Phragmitibacter flavus: one gene and its partner. The main gene of each other region encodes a partner of the protein of the gene in region 2 in a complex. Links are inferred from orthologs where the notes say so. Each region holds a gene or a part of one and is shown on either strand. Other genes may lie near its edges.

What was found. Proteins that work in one complex are often made in the same cells at the same time.
Region 1: the proteins of hisF (region 2) and hisH are in contact, whole or in part, in a crystal structure (PDB 6RU0), measured with the Thermotoga maritima proteins. The link is inferred for Phragmitibacter flavus from one-to-one orthologs. Residues at the interface, in WP_004080486.1 of Thermotoga maritima: Met1, Leu2, Ala3, Arg5, Ser40, Glu41, Asp45, Glu46, Ala70, Glu71, Ile73, Asp74, Ile75, Pro76, Phe77, Asp98, Lys99, Ser122, Gln123, Glu161, Thr195, Leu196, Asn247, Arg249, Glu251; in WP_004080484.1 of Thermotoga maritima: Asn15, Arg18, Arg22, Arg117, Leu118, Pro119, His120, Met121, Gly122, Trp123, Asn124, Asn134, Gly135, Tyr136, Tyr138, Val140, Tyr158, Glu180, Lys181, Ser182, Ser183, Lys184, Ile185.

What each region holds. Positions count from the first base shown.
Region 1 is NZ_VAUV01000028.1:8,284-13,215, forward strand. Bases 1,441-4,293 are described here. They hold hisH (imidazole glycerol phosphate synthase subunit HisH), read right to left. Parts: upstream 3,274-4,293; coding sequence 2,608-3,273; downstream 1,441-2,607. Other genes in these bases: FEM03_RS23415 (tetratricopeptide repeat protein), read left to right, coding at 1,441-2,567; hisB (imidazoleglycerol-phosphate dehydratase HisB), read right to left, coding at 3,295-3,891; FEM03_RS23430 (PTPDL family protein), read right to left, coding at 4,032-4,293. In the rest of the region: FEM03_RS23405 (efflux RND transporter permease subunit), read left to right, coding at 1-82; FEM03_RS23410 (hypothetical protein), read left to right, coding at 142-636; more of FEM03_RS23415, read left to right, coding at 750-1,440; more of FEM03_RS23430, read right to left, coding at 4,294-4,932. UniProt on the Escherichia coli protein: IGPS catalyzes the conversion of PRFAR and glutamine to IGP, AICAR and glutamate. The HisH subunit catalyzes the hydrolysis of glutamine to glutamate and ammonia as part of the synthesis of IGP and AICAR.
Region 2 is NZ_VAUV01000016.1:104,131-109,170, forward strand. What follows is about bases 790-3,750. They hold hisF (imidazole glycerol phosphate synthase subunit HisF), read left to right. Parts: upstream 790-1,865; coding sequence 1,866-2,636; downstream 2,637-3,750. Other genes in these bases: FEM03_RS19635 (tyrosine recombinase XerC), read right to left, coding at 825-1,769; FEM03_RS19645 (2-dehydropantoate 2-reductase), read right to left, coding at 2,771-3,727. Outside these bases: FEM03_RS19630 (SMP-30/gluconolactonase/LRE family protein), read right to left, coding at 1-648; FEM03_RS19650 (hypothetical protein), read left to right, coding at 3,767-5,040.

The DNA of each region.
Region 1 (4,932 bases), on a different replicon or contig from region 2:
GGTCACCCCAGCCATCTTCAACCTCATCGGACGCAAAGCCGCGTTGCGCTCCATTGAACTAAATGCCCCCGCCGCTCATTAATCATGAATAACTCAGTGCCAACCTTGTCCAAACTAAATCAAACCAAACACACCCACCCTATGAAATCCACCATCCTCACCCTTGGCCTGCTTGTTGCCAGCCTCAGCTTCAGCAACGCGGCAGACAAAAAGCATGACCACGATCACGACCACGATCACAAACATGAGGCCGAAGTGGGTCCCACCGGTGGACGAATCCTGCACGAAGTTGATCCTCATGCCGAATTCTTCGTCAACAAGGACAAGAAAATTGAAATCCGCTTCCTCAACGACAAAGACAAAGTCGTCGCCCCCACCACCCAAGTTGTGACCGTCACCACCGGAACCCGCAAGAAGCCGGTCAAGTTGACTTTTGTCAAAGACGGCGAAAAACTCGTCTCTGAACAAACCATCCCCGACGGCAACAATAATCCGACGGTCGTGCAAATCCGCTCCAATGCCGAAGCCAAGGCCGTCACCGAAAAATTTAACCTCAATCTCGACAAGTGCCCCACCTCCGGCCATCCCGAATACGCCCTCGGCGACCACAGTCACGATCACGACCATAAGCACTAGTCTTACCTTCCAACACACCGCGACGAGTGGTCATCGTCGCGGTGCCAAGCCTATTGCAAGAAGCCACCGAGTCCGATACACTGAAGCTTCGATTACGCCCCCATTTTCCGCGAATGCTCAGCACCCAAGATCCACACCTCCAGCAAAAAAAACCGTTTCTGCTTTGGCGTCCCTTTGTCGCCTTCTGGCACTGGATGTTTCCGCCCACGCTGGCCGATCTTGACCGCCAGAGCAACACCGCCCGGGTCGTTGCCGGGTCCCTCATCATCGCCTTCAGCATCGGCCTCGTCGTCTTTGTCGTCATGAACGCCGGCAACTGGCACGGCCTTTACCAAAATCATCGCTCCGAATCTCTCGTCGAACGCTCCAAGGCCATGGAGGCTGAGAAAAAGTATGTCGACGCCCTCAACCTCGCCAACCAAGCCTTTCAGCTTTCGCCTGAGAATCCCAACGCCATCCGTTCCCTCGCCCGATTCGCCACCATGATGAAACGCAATGAAGCCCGTTTCCTCTGGGACAAGCTGCGTGACTCCGGCGAAATGACGCTTGACGACCAGATTCTTGAAATCCGCGCCATGTCCAACTTGCGTGAAGACAAGTCTGCCGCCGAAAGCATCCAACAGCTTCTCGCCAACAATGCCCCCACCCGGGAACTTGTGGAAGTGGCCGACCAGGTCATGTCCAACACCGGACAAAAAATGCAGCTCATTGAAGTGCTCAAGACCTATGTCGAGGCCCATCCCGACGACCTCCGCACCCAACTCGTGCTGTCCGTCCGCCAGATTCAATTTGGTGATGCATCAGACAAAACCATGGCCATTGAGCGTCTCTGGAAACTGGCGGAGAGCCAGGAGGAAACCGGGCTCAAAGCCATCGAGTTCCTCGACAACCTCAAACTGACCTCGAACTCCGACATCGAACGCCTCATCACCCTTCTCGAAAAACATCCCCTGGCCGAAGAAGAGCACCGCGTTGCCGCGCTCCGCCGACTCGCCAACCTCTACCCAGAGCGCAAATCACAAATCATCGACGACGCGATGAAGTCACGCGCCAACACCAAACGCGAAGATCTGGTGCCTCTGGCCCGTTGGATCACCATCGAATCTCAAAAGGAACACTCCTACGCCGAGAAACTACTCGACTTCCTACGTGAAGATCAGGTCATTGACTACATCCCGCTTCTGGAAAACTACCTGAACGCGCTGACCGTGCTCAACCGACACGACGCCCTCGAACGCCTCATCAAGGACCCGCGCACCCGCTTGACCCAAGCACAAAAATCTTTTTACCTCATGCATCTCGCCTATATCAAGGGCGTGCGAGAAGAAGCACTGAATGAAAAAATGGTCGACGCCCTGCTCGCCGCGCAAAATGAACGCCGCGCCGATCTGGTCATGAAAATTGCAGGCTATGCAGAAGTCCGTGGCCACCCGCTTGCCGCTGAACAGGCCTTTCGCGCCGCCACCACCTACAATCACCTTGAGCGCGACGCCTATGACGGCTTGCTGCGCCTCACCTACCAAAACGGCAACTCGAAAGGCTTCATGGATGCTTCAGGCGAAACCGCACGGCGCTGGCCCGACAACCAGTTCTTTCTGGAGCGGGTCACCTATGCTTCACTGCTCTCCGGCATTGAAATGGAAGGCGCCATCAAACAGGCACAAAAACTCATTGATGCTCGCCCCGATGATTCCCAGCGCAAACTCATCATGGCCCTGGCCCTCGCCCGCCAGATGGACCCCAAGAGCGCCACCCGCTATCTCGAACGCATCAACCTCAGCGATCTCTCACTCGGCCAGGGTGCCGTTCTGTGCGGCATCATGAAGGCCGCAGGCATCGACACCCAGGCCCGGAGTATTGCCAATCAGATCCCCGAAAAGTCCACCATGCTCCCTGAAGAACAACGCTTCTTGCAGCTCGCTCGAAACTGACGGTTCTAACCCGACTTGCCGAATGGCCGGTCGGCGTGGCTCAACTCTCGACCGCCATGGCGGGCAAACGCAACTCCAACGGCACCAGGCAATCCACTGCATTGCGCAGCAACCGCAGCCCCGCTTGCTGGCTCTTCTCCGGGTGAAACTGCACCGCCAACAAGTTTTCCGCTGCGATGCCACTGGCAAAAGGTGACATGTAATCCGTCTCACACGCCACCAGATTTCGATCCTCCGGCTGCGGATAAAACGAGTGCACAAAATAAAACGTCTCTCCCACCTCCATTCCCGCCCACGCCGGGTTCTCTGGGTTGGTAAACTTTACCCCGTTCCATCCCATGTGCGGAATCTTAAACCCCGCCTGCTTCGAAAACCGGCGCACCTGACCCCGAAAAACCCCCAATCCCTCAACTCCCGGACTTTCTTCGCTCCCCTCAAACAGCAACTGGTAACCCAGGCAAATCCCAAAATAAGGGCGCTTCTGCTCCAGCCAAACCTTCAATGGCACCCACAGATTGGCCGCCTGAAGCTGCTTCACCGAATCTCCAAAAGATCCCTGCCCAGGAAAAACCAGCAAATCAAGATTGGCAAATTGACCAGGACTGCGCACCAACTCAGCCTCATGTCCAATCGCAACAAAAGCATTGACCACACTGCGCAAGTTGCCCGCGCCATAGTCGAGGATCCCTATCTTGATGTCTGCCATGATCACTAATTCCAGAAAAAATTACAGCACGTTCTTGGTGCTTGGAACGCCCGTCACCCTTGGATCAATACGAGTCGCCTGATCCAATGCGCGCGCGATTCCCTTAAAAATTGCCTCCGCCATGTGGTGAGCATCTTTGCCATAACGAATCTCCACATGAACGTTCGCCATCAAGGCGTTGGCAAATCCGCGCACGAACTCTTCAACCAGTTGGAAATGAAAGGCCTGACCAATCGTGTCCACCCGCTCCGGCGCGATGAACACCACAAACGGTCTCCCGCTCAGATCGATCGCCACCTGCGCCAGGGTCTCATCCATCGGCAGCAACGAGGAGCCATAACGTGTGATGCCCTTCTTCGAACCCAGCGCCTCACGAAATGCCTGCCCCAGCACAATGCCGGTGTCTTCCACCGTGTGGTGATAGTCCACTTCGATGTCTCCAATCACCTTCACTTGAAGATCAAACAGTCCATGTTTGGAAAACAAGATCAGCATGTGGTCAAAGAATGCCACTCCGGTATCGATCTCTGATTTGCCTGACCCGTCGACATTCACTGAGATCGAGATGTCGGTCTCGGCGGTTTTACGATCAATCTTCGAGGTGCGGGAATCACTCATGGCAGCGTCATCCAATAACCCCCATCCCAGCGTTGCGTCAACCGCCGCCGGGACAAAGTGCAAAAAAATGCGGCACGCCCTAGTTGGCATGCCGCATTCAAAACGATCTGGAGAATTTGCAATGCTCCTACCGCATGAGATTACTCACCCTCTTTGGGCTTTTTCTTCCCAAGGACAAACGAAACGAGAAGGATGACAATCAAAACCGCACCGATGTAGGGGATGTAATCGGTCAGCGAACTGCCCCCATCCTCTTGCACCTGCATCTTTGGACCGGATTTTTCTCCATCCGCTTTGTCCGTCTTGCCCTCATCGCCAGTCTCTTCGTCAGTTTTTTTCTTGTCCTTCTTGTTCTGAGCCTCAAGCAGGGCCTTGGCCAGCGCATTTTGTTGGTCCGCCGCCTCGGGTTCACCTTCTTCACCCATCGATTGGGTGGTCTGCGCCACCACCTTCGCTTCGGCATCGCGCTTGCTGCGTTCCTTCAATTCTGTCTCGATTTCCCTCGCCTTTTTTTCGAGGCTCGATACCGCCGTTTTGTTGATGGGGTTGCTCTTCTTCAACTCATCCAGTTGCTGCTTGGCAAGCACCACTTTTTCGTCCGCCAGATTGCGAAGAACACTGGTCAAAGTCTCGTTCTCTTCCTTCAATGCAACCACGTCAAGAATGCCCAGAGTCGTGCGTTCCTTGAGCACTAAAGCCAGCAACGACTTCATCGAAGCCGCATCATATTTGTAAAAACTCGGCCATTTCACCTTGTTCTTCTTATCAGCCGCCGCCTGCGCTTTGAATGCCGCAATCTCGGAATCCACCGCAAACTTGGTGGCCTGCGCATCAGGTCCGGCAAGGGACTTCAGCCCGTTTGCCCGACGCTCGGAAAGAATCGGCTCCTCGGCGAGCATCGCATTCAGTTGCTTCGTAAAGCCATCAAGAATCTCAATCGCCTCTGAAACCGCATCCACATAAGACAGGGAAGCCGGATACTGGGTCTGCAAGTCATGGAACAAACGCATCGCCTCCAGATAACGGGTCTCCGTGTTCTCA
Region 2 (5,040 bases):
GGTCAGGGTGCCGTCGGTGTCGTTGACATCGTAGGCGTGAAGGGAGCCGGCGCCGTTGTCGGCGACGTAGAGGGTTTTGCGGTCGGGAGAGAGGGCGATGCCGTTGGGTTTTTTGAGGTCGCTGACCACCTGGATGACCTCGCCGCCGTTGGGGGGAAGATAATAGACGGCTTCGATGTCGATCTCGCGGTTGTCGCCTTTGCCGTATCGGGGGTCGGTGAAATAGATGCCGCCTTTGAGGTCGATGTCGAGATCGTTGGGGCTGTTGAGTTTTTTGCCGTTCCAGGCGGTGGCGATGGGTTTGGGTTCTTCGCCGAAGACCTGACGAGTGACGATGCGGTTGCCGCCTTCGCAGGCGATGAGGGCTCCGGTGGAGTCGAACATGAGGCCGTTGGCGGCACCGGTGTTTTCGCGGTGGATCTCGAGTTTTTTGGAAACCGGATCGTAGACGTGGATGCGGTTGTTCGGGATGTCGGTGAAATAGATCTGGCCGGTGGGGGAGACGGCGGGGCCTTCGGTGAACTTGAAGCCGCCTTGGATGAGTTCGACCTTGGCGTCGGGAGTCGCGATGGTGGCGGGGAGTTGGGCGGCCAGGGGAAGGGTGGCGGCGAGCGCGGTGAGGGTGAGGAGGAAGGAGGTCGAAGGCATGAAGTTTAAGTTTTAAGGGTTAAGTTTTATGGGGGGTGGGAAGTTTCGGTTTTTGGTTCTCGGAGTTGTATGGGAAATCTCCTGTGGGCTGGGAAAGGGCCTTGAAAAACTACGTGAGTAAACGGGTGGTTTATTCGGGAGATGCTGAAAACTGAAAAGTTGAGACTTAAGACTCTTCACGCTCTCGGATGGGCGTCTTGATAGACTTCTTTCATCCGCTCGGTGGTGACGTGGGTGTAGATTTGAGTGGTGCTGAGGCTGGCGTGGCCGAGGAGGGATTGCACGCTGCGCAGGTCGGCGCCGTTGTTGAGGAGGTGGGTGGCGAAGCTGTGACGGAATTTGTGGGGGGTGACCTTGATGGGCAGGCCGCTGAGCCGCCAGTATTTTTTGACGACTTCACCGAGGGCCTGGATGGTGAGGCGTTTTTTGGTTTTGCCGAGGAAGAGAGGTCCATCGTGGACGCCGGCTTTGGATCGGTAGACCTGGATCGCGCGGAGGGCGGGCGAGCCGAGGGGACAGAGGCGTTCTTTGCGGCCCTTGCCGATGACACGCATGGTTTCGGCGAAGGTGTCGATGTCGTGGACGTTGAGGGAGGCGAGTTCGCTGAGCCGGACGCCGCTGCTGTAGAAAAGTTCAAGGATGGCGTGGTCGCGCTCGGGAGCCCAAAGGGGAGCTTGTTTTTCCTTGGGGACTGACAGGGGGAGGTCGAGCATGGTGACGACCTGGGTGACGGTGAGGACAATGGGGAGTTTTTTTTCGTTTTTGGGAAGCTGGACTTCAAGCAGGGGGTTTTTGGTCCAGCCCTGGCGGCGGGTGAGCCAGGTATGAAAGGAGCGAAGGGCGGCGAAGTGGAGTCGGATGGTGGCGCGGGCGATGCCGGACTTCATTTGCTCGAAGAGGTAGCGGCGGTAGTGGTCAGCTTCGAGGGTGTCCCAAGTGGTGAAGTGGGGGTGTTTGGCGCGGAAGGTGTCGAGGGCGTGACGATAGTTGATGAGGGTGCGCTCGGCGGCGTTTTTTTCGCCGTGCATGAAGTTGAGAAAGGCTTCCGAGAGGGGATCGGGCGGAAGGGGGACGGGTTCAGCGACCTCGGGTTGGGTGGGTGATCGCTTGGAGGTCGGCATGGGAGTCGATACTTTAGGTTTCCAAAATATCATGCAAGTGCGGCGTGGGACACTTTTCTCTTTTCTCTTTTCACTTTTCACTGAGGTTGCGATTCCATGCTGACCAAACGCATCATTCCATGTCTCGACGTTAAGGACGGTCGGGTTGTTAAAGGCACGAAGTTTCTCGAGCTGCGGGATGCGGGAGATCCGGTGGAGTCGGCGATTGCTTACAACAACCAGGGCGCGGATGAATTGGTGTTTTTGGACATCACGGCGTCTTCGGATGAGCGCAACACGATGATCGATGTGGTGGCGCGGACGGCAGAGCGTTGTTTTATGCCGTTGACGGTCGGTGGAGGGATTCGCACGGTGGCGGACATGCGCGAGATGTTGCTGGCGGGGGCGGACAAGGTGGGGATCAACACGGCGGCGGTAAAGACGCCCTGGGTAGTGAACGAGGGCGCGGACATGTTTGGGTGTCAGGCGCTGGTGGTGGCGATCGATGCGAAGCGCAATGAGCGGGGTTCATGGACGGTTTACACCCACGGGGGTCGCAACCCGACGGAGCTGGATGCGGTGGAGTGGGCAGTGGAGATGGCGGAGCGCGGGGCGGGAGAGATTTTGCTGACCAGCATGGACGCGGACGGGACGAAGGCGGGGTATGACCTGGCTTTGAACAAGGCAGTGAGCGAGGCGGTCGGAATTCCGGTGATCGCGAGCGGCGGGGCGGGCAATCTGGATCACATGGTGCAGGTGCTGCAGGAAGGAAAGGCGGACGCGGTGCTGGCGGCGAGCATTTTTCACTTTGGTCAATACACCGTGGGGGATGTGAAGCGGTATTTGGCGGAGCATGGGTTGCCGGTGCGGGAAGTGGCGGGGGTGTGAGGTGGCGGGGGTGTGAGTAGGACCAGTTTCAGGGAAGGGCCGTTGGGCGGTTTTGGTGACAGTGAAGTTTGAGCAGCGGTGAGAGGGCAGCACGAGACGGCGGCGCTCACAGGGCGGGCGGCAGCCCCGGCGACTTATTTGGAGGTCGTTTTGAGGTTGGCGTAGCCGGCGAGGAGCTGGGTGAGCATCTCTAATTTGGGGACGGGAACTCCGGCGGCTTGGGCCTGGCGGAGGGGTTCCTGCCAGATGGCGTTGATCTCAACTTCGCGGCCTTCGAGGTGGTCAATGAGGCTGCTGGTTTTGTAGGCGCTCATGTTGCGGGTGTTGGCGATCATTTCATCGGCGAGCGACTCGGGGAGGGGGTGGCCGAGGGCGTTGGCGGTGGCGATGACTTCCAGCATAAGGTCGTGGACGAGCTGGGTGAGGGTAGGGCTGGCGAGGATTTGCTCGGTGGTGAGGCTGCCAGCGGCGATGGAGAGGCCGTTGAAGGGGATGTTCCAGACGAGTTTGCGCCAGCGGGCAAGGGCGAGGCTGGGTTCGACTTTGCAGGGGATTTGAGCGGCGTTGAAGGCTTCGGCGATGGTTTGGGGGCGGGATTGGAGATCGTCGCTGGAGTCGTATTCGCCGAGGGTGATGAGGCCTTGGGCGCTGTGGTCGATGACGCCGGGGGAGAGTCGGTTGATGCAGACGAAACAGAGTCCGCCGAGGATGCGCTGGGCGCCAAAGTGGGTGGCGAGCAGGGCTTCGTTGCCCAGTCCGTTTTGAAGCGTGAGGATGGCGGTGTTTTCGTGGAGAAGGGGTGGGATGAGGTCGGGGAGAAGGTGGTTGGAGGTGGTTTTGAGGGCGATGATGACGAGGTCGCTGGGGCCGATGTCGGCGGTGGTGGTGTGGGAGTGGACCTGGTCGGCGGGGAGGTGGAAGTCGCCAATGTGGCTGCGAATGTCGAGTCCGTGCCGGGAGACATGGTCGTGGTCGCTGCGCATGAGGAAATGCACATCGTGACCGTGCTGGGCGAGGCGGGCTCCGTAGTAGCAGCCGATGGCGCCGCTGCCGACGATGGCGATGCGTGGGGAGGTGGGGAATGGGTTCATTTGGACAATGGGGCGGGAGGTCGAAAAGTTGCTAGTGTATTGCATGATACGGTCTTCGTGTCATGGTGGGTGTTGATGGCGCGTCGGCAGCAGCAGCAACGGGTTCAATCTCCGCGCAACCGGGAACTTTTTTCCCCGGAGGATGACGATGTTCTGGACGAGATGGTGCCGAATGAGTGGAGGAAGCGTCCGGGCGGATGGAGGCCGCCGCATTTGTTGACGTGGTTTCTGCTGTTGGTGCTGGTGGGATTGGTGATGACGCTGGCGTATTTGAAGGATGAGGCGCCGGTCTGGGACGAGGATTTACGGCATACGGCGGGAGAGGTTCAGGTCGAGTCTCAGGAAAATGCGGTGTTGTCGGCTCCGACGCGGATGAAAACGATGCTGGCTTCGGCGGGTCGGGTGGTGTTGGATCGTCCCGAAGGACCGGCGTGGCGCTGGGATACGCCGACTTTGGCGCGATGGCTGGAGGAGAAGGGGACGGTGTTGGACAATTTCAGGGATTTGCTGGAAGAGAAGGAGGAGGAGTGGCGCCCGCGCAACTTGCTCTGGCAGGTAGAGAATCTGGGGGCGGATCAGCAGGCGTGGAAAACAGTGATGGTGCTGAAGCAGGTGGAGGTGGAGTATTTGACGCGGCGCGGGAATGAGGAGATGGCGTTTCTTGCGGCGGTGGACATGGCGGTGATGGCGTGTCTTTTGGAGCGGCTGGACACGTGGCCATCGTTCATGGAACGGGCGCTGGATCTGCATGAGGCGGCGGCGCAGTCGCTGGCGGTGTTGCTGCAGAATACGCGGCTGCCGGAGCCGGTGTTGATGCAGTTGCAGTTGAATGAGTATGGTCCGTGGGAGGCTTCGAACGAGCATTTGGGCGCGGCGATGAAGGGGTATTATGGCTTTGAGCGCAAGTTGCTGCTGGGTCCGGACAAAGGGGAGCCGCCGTTGCCGCTGGAGTATCAAACGGCGCGGTCGGGGTGGATGCAGTTCAAGCCGAATGCGACGCTGAGGTTGTTTGCAGACAGTTTCCGGGAGCTGGCGGATGCGTCGAAGCCGGCGGCCTTTACGAAGACGAGTCAGTTGTCGCACCGCTTGTATCAGCAGGTGTCGGGAGTGCAGGGGATTGGGAATCCGAATTCGACGGGGGAGAAGTATTTTGCGTCGCGGATTGTGCAATACGCGGGATTGCCAGAGCGGCTCAACCTGGCGCGGGCCAAGCATACGATTTTGATGACGCTGTTTTCGGTGAGACGGAGTGTGGCGGCGGAGATGCGGGTGCCGATGTCGCTGGAGGAACTGGTGCCGAAGTATCTGGAGGC